3 regions of the Arthrobacter sp. Hor0625 genome follow, and region 3 is predicted to be linked to each of the others. Evidence: riboswitches for the same ligand, from Rfam matches in the RefSeq annotation. Region 3 holds a riboswitch; each other region holds the start of a gene.
What was found. A riboswitch is a leader RNA that binds a small molecule or an ion and turns the genes downstream of it on or off. The one in region 3 is predicted to bind cyclic di-AMP.
Positions count from the first base shown of each region.

Region 1: another riboswitch for cyclic di-AMP. It lies ahead of ACTWLI_RS12990 (hypothetical protein); the one in region 3 lies ahead of ACTWLI_RS03730 (hypothetical protein).
Region 2: another riboswitch for cyclic di-AMP. It lies ahead of ACTWLI_RS02905 (NlpC/P60 family protein); the one in region 3 lies ahead of ACTWLI_RS03730 (hypothetical protein).

Region 1 covers NZ_CP199586.1:2,817,879-2,820,130, reverse strand. Annotated here, with positions in the region: gene ACTWLI_RS12995 (dihydrofolate reductase family protein) at 1-178, shown strand, start outside; gene ACTWLI_RS12990 (hypothetical protein) at 319-1,083, opposite strand; cyclic di-AMP (ydaO/yuaA leader) riboswitch at 1,088-1,280, opposite strand; gene ACTWLI_RS12985 (hypothetical protein) at 1,473-1,727, shown strand; gene ACTWLI_RS12980 (DNA alkylation repair protein) at 1,752-2,252, opposite strand, start outside.
Region 2 covers NZ_CP199586.1:663,997-666,248, reverse strand. Annotated here, with positions in the region: gene ACTWLI_RS02910 (M23 family metallopeptidase) at 1-441, shown strand, start outside; cyclic di-AMP (ydaO/yuaA leader) riboswitch at 569-746, shown strand; gene ACTWLI_RS02905 (NlpC/P60 family protein) at 1,009-1,776, shown strand; gene ACTWLI_RS02900 (HNH endonuclease) at 2,010-2,252, shown strand, end outside.
Region 3 covers NZ_CP199586.1:844,991-847,242, forward strand. Annotated here, with positions in the region: gene ACTWLI_RS03725 (HAMP domain-containing sensor histidine kinase) at 1-935, shown strand, start outside; cyclic di-AMP (ydaO/yuaA leader) riboswitch at 1,099-1,269, shown strand; gene ACTWLI_RS03730 (hypothetical protein) at 1,268-2,014, shown strand; gene ACTWLI_RS03735 (VOC family protein) at 2,130-2,252, opposite strand, start outside.

The sequences.
Region 1 (2,252 bases), 1.5 Mb from region 3:
GCTGGCCGACAGCTTCCGCCGCCTCGGGCTGATCGATGAATACTGGATTTACGTCCATCCGGTCCTGCTGGGGCGCGGCCGGCCGCTGTTTAGGACTGCCGCGGACAGGACGGAGCTGGCGCTGGCGGACACCAGGGCGTTCGGCAACGGGGTGGTTTTACTCCGCTACACCAGCTGAGCGGCACCCCGACGGCGGCCATGCGGCTGAACCCGCACGCAGGCAAGCGAAAGCCGGTGGCCGGCTGCCCAGGGCAGCCGGCCACCGGCTTTGAAAGAGGCGCGTGCGCCGCCGCTCTGCGCGGTGCTTAAGCGCGGTGGTTAGGCGCCGGCGCGGACGAAGGTCACGCCGCCGGTGGCGGTCAACCAGGACAGCGGGTGCTTGATCGTCTGGTTCGAGCCGTTCATGCCGCCGCTGATGACCTGGCCGTCGCCGGCGTAGATGGCAACGTGGCCGGACTGGACGATCATGTCGCCGGGCTGCGGGGTGCCCACAACCTTGCCGTAGTTCATGAACTGCTGCGGACCGAGGTCACCCACCGGGATACCGGCAGCGCCGAGGGCTTTCTCCACCATGGCGGTGCAGTCCTGGGTGATGCCGATCTGGCTGTAGGCGGCCGCCAGCATGGCGGCGTTCACGCCGCCGGCCTTCGGTGCAGGCGCTGCGGTTGCCTTCGCCTGGACGGTGATCGCCGGCGCCGCCGGAGCGGCAACGGGGGCAGCAGCCGGAACGGCCGGCGCGGGAGCAGCTGCGGGGGCCGCGGCCACCGGCTTCGGCTGCTCGATCACGGGTGCCGGCGTGGTGGCCACTGCCGGGCGGTCGAAGCTGATCTGCACCGCGGAATCAGCGGTGACGGGCGTCGAGACCTTGCTGTCGACGTCGACCTTGGAAGCCGGGGCGGAGTCGCGCTCGGCCGGGGCCGCGGTGGCCGCGTGGGCCGCCATGCCGCTGGTCAGGACGAGGCCGGACGCGGCGAAGAGTACGGCGGCCTGGCGGCCGATGGTGCCTGGTTTGACCGAAAACGCTGCGGTCCGTCCGGCGGTGGCGTCGGTACGATGGCGCGCAGAAGTAGTGCTTGAAGACATGAATGTAGCCTCTCCCAATGCCTGCGAGGTGAGCTGTCGGATTCGGATGGGAGGCACCCGGCCGCTGGCCCGTCAGAACGAGCACTGCGCGGCTTCACCCCAAGGCCGGCATAACGCCAGGCCAAAAGTGGTTTCCCCGTCTCTGCCAGATGGTTGCATTCGGATCCCGGGCCGCGGCAGAGTTAGGCAATCGGCTCAGGAGCGCCCGTATCGGATACAAACAGGCACTCATCCACGGTAACGTGATCAGGCCGTAATGTCACATTCAGATAACGAGGCCCGTGTCCTGCGCATTTTCCGGCCGGGGGCTGGGCCGAAAACCCCTGGGGGCGCCGGCGCTCCTGCGCCTAGGATGGCAGCACCCAGCATTTCCGGAGCGGAGGCCCGAGATGTCCAGCCCGTGCGTTGCGATCTGCCAGTTGAGCGACCCGGCCCAGCCGGACCTAGACGTCAACACCGAACTGCTTGTCCTAGAGGACAATGAGACCCACGTCTTGACGTGGGATGCCGAGCCGCGCGATGGCGGCTTCGACGTCCATGTCCTCAATGACCGTGTGGACGCGCTCGGGTTCATGGTCGTCACCGACTGGCAGTTCCTCGACGGAAAGGCCTACGCCGTGGTGGAGCGCCGGCCGGACCGGTAGCGGTTCAGCCGCCCGCCGGCCGGCTCAGGCGCGGCCGCGCCCGGGCTCCGCGCCGCCGTGCCGGCTGAATGCGCTGCGGATGGCGGACACCGCCTCCGCCACAGGGTCGTCGGGCGCCGGCACTGACGTTGCGGGCGCTCCGGACTCTGCGGAGCGGTGCCCCGGTTCCGCCGCAGCAGGACGGCGCGCGGCCGCCGTCGCCGTCCCCGTCTGCGCAAGGTGCGCCTGCCGGCGGAAGCGTTCCCAGTCGCCGCGGCCGGCCCGCACCTCGCGCAGCGGAGCGAGCAGGGCGGCGCGCCGGAGCCAGGCGTCCGGGTCCTGCAGCCAGCGCCCGAGGACGGCCTCGGCCCGGGCCCGGGGCGGGCCCTGCAGCCCCGCGACCAGCGGCCCGACGACGTCGACGGCGAGCGCGTCGGCCAGTTCGCGCAGGTGGGCGCCGCGGACGAAACCCTCGATCCGGGTCAGGTCCGTGTTGTCCAGCACAGCGAGGCGGGACTGCAGCAGCACGACGGCGGCGAGCCGGCG
Region 2 (2,252 bases), 180 kb from region 3:
CAGCTGCTCAGCGCCCAGTCGGTCGGTTCCATCACGCGCGCCGCCTCCGCCGGCAGCCTGGGAGCCCCGCTTGATTCCATGGTCACCGCCTCGGCCTTCGGTTACCGGGTCAGCCCGATCACCGGCGGGGCCGGCGAGTTCCACCGCGGCCAGGACTACGCCGCCCAGTGCGGCACCGCCGTGCACGCCGCCGCGAGCGGCACCGTTACCTTTTCCGGCTGGCACCCCTACGGGGGCGGCAACCGGGTCGTGATCGACCATGGCAACGGCCTGGAGACCACGTACAACCACTTGTCGTCGTCCAGCGTCCACGTGGGCCAGCAGGTCTCACGCGGCGATGTGGTGGCGATGAGCGGAACCACCGGCGCATCCACCGGCTGCCACCTCCACTTCGAGGTGATGGTCAACGGGGAAGTCGTGGATCCGCTCGGCTGGCTCTAGCTAGCCGAGGGGCAGCTCACATTTTTTTGACACGCCCGTGATCTGAATGTGACATTGAGCCCCAACTGCTGTACCGTTTGAACCACGCCAACTTCTCCGAAGTTGGCGCTCTTGAGTGGATTGCCTAACTCTGCCACCGCTCAAGGTCCGTTCGCATCACATCGTCTGGCAGGGGCGGGGGAACCAATTTTGGTCTTCGCAAGAAGACCTAGGGGTTAAGTCGCAAAGCTTCCCAGGAAGCGGCGCGGCCGGGTGACTCCCATCCGAATCCGACAGCTCACCTCGTAGGCATTGGGAGAGGCTACTTTCGTGTCTTCACGCCACAATGCTGCGCGTTCTCGCGCTGGCGAGGCTCCAGTGAGCCCGCTTACCTCCGTGTCCCGCGTTGCCCTTGCCGGCGCCCGGTCCGGAGTTCTGAACGCAGTTCCCGCTTTTGGCGCGTCTTCGCAGTACACCCTTCGCTAAAGAAACCCGTTTCGGGGCGATCCGGCGTACCCCCAAGATGCCGGAGCGTCCTTTTGTCCCGCCTTGTTGCGCGGACACCAGGATCACGAAAGAGAGAACTAAATGACTACTCGTGCAACTACTGCACGCCACCGCGCAGAGGTCACCAAGACCAACTCGCTGGCTGTCATTGCTAAGGCCGTAGGCGAGAACGCCGGCGGTATGGGTCGCCAGGCTGCGGTTATCGCTGCCGCCTCGGGCCTGGTTCTGACCAGCGGTATCGCAGCCAACGCTGCCGAGACCAACGTTCAGCGTGAATCGGCTTCCGCCTCCGCCACGGAGGTTCAGTCCAACGCTCCGGCCACCATCTCCGCGGCCTCCAGCATCGCCATCTCCTACGAGAAGCCGGCTGTCACCACCGCGCCGGGCCCGGTCGTCGAGGCGCCCAAGCCTGTCGTCGAGGTCCAGGAGAGCAAGGCTGCCGCCACGGACACCGCTGCCGCCGGCACCGGCACCGCCGCGACCGCCTCCCTGGCCACGAAGGCACCCGCAGCCGTCAGCGGCATGGGTGCTTCGATCGCCGCCGCCGCCTACGCGCAGATCGGTGTCTCCCAGGACTGCACCATGCTCGCCACCAACGCACTGGCCGCCGTCGGCGTCAACTACCACGGCTGGCCGGCCGGCTACCTGTCCCTCGGCCGCACCGTGAGCGCCGCCGAAGCGCAGCCGGGCGACCTCGCCTACTACCAGAACGGTGGCATGGGCATGGCCCACATCGCCGTCTACGTCGGTAACGGCATGGCCGTGCACGGCGGCTGGAACGGCGGAACCACCGCGCTGTACAGCGTCAACGTCGGCTCCGGCCCGGTCTTCATCCGCGTCGGCGGCTAAGACCAAACCCGGCCCCGCCGGTAACTGTGTGAAGGACCCCTGCCTTAGCGGCAGGGGTCCTTTGCGTTTCCGGAGCAGCCCGGCAGCCGTCGCCGCGCGCTTCCGACGGAGAAAAAAATTCGGCAATCCCGGCCATCGGTGTTTACTCTTGTGGTGTCGATCCATAGCCCGACCATGCACAGGGCAGCCGGCCCTCGTGCCCCTGGCGGGTGCGGCCGTGAAGAGGTATGCGGATGCGCACTCTCGTTCTGAACGCTGGATATGAGCCGCTGGCGGTAGTCACCTTCCGCCGGGCGCTGGTGCTTGTGCTGACCGGAAAGGCCAGTGTGGTGGCCGAAGGGGATGACCCCGTGGTCGGTCCGCAGGACATCCTCGGACGCCCCTCGGTGATCCTGTTGAACCGGTACATCAGGCCCCGCTACAACACCCTGACGGCCGTCAGCCGCAGGGGCGTGCTCCGCCGCGACAACCACCAC
Region 3 (2,252 bases):
AGGTCGCCACCAAGGTCTCACGGCTGCCGCTGGACGCCGGCGAGGTGGCGCTGGGGGTGCGCGTCCCGCCGTCGGCCGCCCACCCGGGCACGGAGGTCGGCAGCGTCGGCTACGCCCTGAACCAGATGCTGGAGAACGTCTCCAATGCCCTGCAAGCCCGGCAGGAAAGCGAGATGAAGGTGCGGCAGTTCGTCGCGGACGCCTCCCACGAACTCCGGACGCCCCTGACCGCGATCCGCGGCTACACCGAGTTGCTGCGGATGACGGAGCATTTCACCCCCGACGGCGAGAAGTCCCTGGCCCGTGTGCAAAGCCAGTCGGAGCGGATGACGGCGCTGGTGGAGGATCTGCTGCTGCTGGCGCGGCTGGACGAGGGGCAGCCGCCCACCTTCGGCAACGTCGACCTCACCCAGCTGGCGGTCGAAACGGTGAGCGACGAGAAGGTCATGGCCCCGGACCGGATCTGGCAGTTGGAACTTCCCGACGAGCCCGTGCTGGTGCGCGGCGACTCCACCCAGCTGCACCAGGTGCTCGCCAATCTGCTGTCCAACGCCCGCAAGCACACCGGGCCGGGAACGACCGTGGTCACCGGCGTGATGCGCGCGGCCGACGGCAGCGCCGTGGTCACCGTGACGGACAACGGCGGCGGCATCGCCCCGGAGTTCGTCGGCCGGGTCTTCGCGCGCTTCGCCCGGGCCGACGCCGCCCGCACGAATCCGGCGGCCGGGGCCGCAGGCGGGCCCGCCGGACCGTCAGCAGCGCCGTCGGCAGGGACGACGGCGGTCGCCGCACCGGCGTCCGAGGGCACCAGCGGGCTGGGGCTATCCATCGTGTACTCGATCGTCCAGGCCCACGGCGGGACGGTCGAGGTGACCTCCCGGCCGGGCCGGACCCAGTTCGCCGTCAGGCTGCCGGCAGCGGCTGCCGCTTCCTGACCGGCCGGCCTTGCACCAACCCGCTATCCTCTTGGGCGCCAAAGGCAAGCCGCCACACCACGCCACACCACGCCCGTTACCTAAATGTGACTTTCGGAGGAGAGTTCGGTACGGTTTTATGGAGCGGTCATCGATCTGACCGCGCATCCGGGTTGACGCCAAGCTCTGCCGCTTCCCGGATTCTCATGGACCAGGCAGAGGCGGGGGACCCAGTGTTCCCGGGCATTCTGCAGCCATGCACCCTTGGGGTTAAGCCGACACGTTGAGATTCCGTGCGGCCGGGTCACGGATCCGAACCCGACAGCTCACTCCGTAGGCGTTGAGAGGCATAGATGACTGATTTCAAGGTACCCGCGCGCCCGGAAGGCGCTAAACGCACGTCCGACACCGACCACGCGCGCCACCGCGCCGTCCCGGCCCAACGCACTTCTGCCCTGTCACGGCTTCGTGCAGGCTCGGCCGGCAAGCGCGCCGCCGTAGCCGCCACAGCTTTCGCCGTCCTGCTGGGCGCCGGCGCTGCAGGCCAGGCCTCGGGCCAGAGCGCCCGCGCCGATGAAGCGGCCAGGGACACCGCCGCTTCCCTGCAAACCTTGAACTTTGAACGGGTCGGCAGCAACACCCCTGCCTCCCCCGCCCCGGCGAGCGTGGAGGCCAAGGCCAGCAAGGCAGCCAAGGCGCCGGCCTCCCCCACCGCCAAGGCTGCGGCGCCGAAGAAGGCCCCGGCGGCCCCCAAACCGGCGGCGGCAAAGCCCGCCAAGCCGATCGCCGTCGACGACCCGGCCGGGGCGCAGGCCTACGCGGCCTCCCAGTTGCCGGCCCACGGCTGGGCGCCGAGCGAGATGCAGTGCCTGATGAAGCTGTGGACCAAGGAATCGGACTGGAAGACCACCGCGACCAACCCCAGCAGCGGCGCGTACGGCGTGGTGCAGTCCCTGCCGGCGGAGAAAATGGCCAGCGCCGGCGCGGACTACCGGACCAACTACCGGACCCAGATCAACTGGGGTCTGCAGTACGTCGAGGACCGCTACGGCTCGCCGTGTAACGCCCTGAACTTCCACTACGCGAACAACTGGTACTAAGCACCACGGGCCCTTCCCGTAGGGTGCCCGCAGAACGAGGCCCCGGATCCGCCGGATCCGGGGCCTCTTTCTGCCTTGCGCCCCGCGCGGCCAGCGGCGGGGCGGATCCGGCCGGCTACCCGTTGGGACGGCCGGGGATGTACTGCACTGCCCATTTGTTGCCGTCCGGATCGGCGAAGTAGATGAACTCGCCCCAGTCTTGAACGTCGACTTCGCTGACGTCCACGCCGCCTTCCTT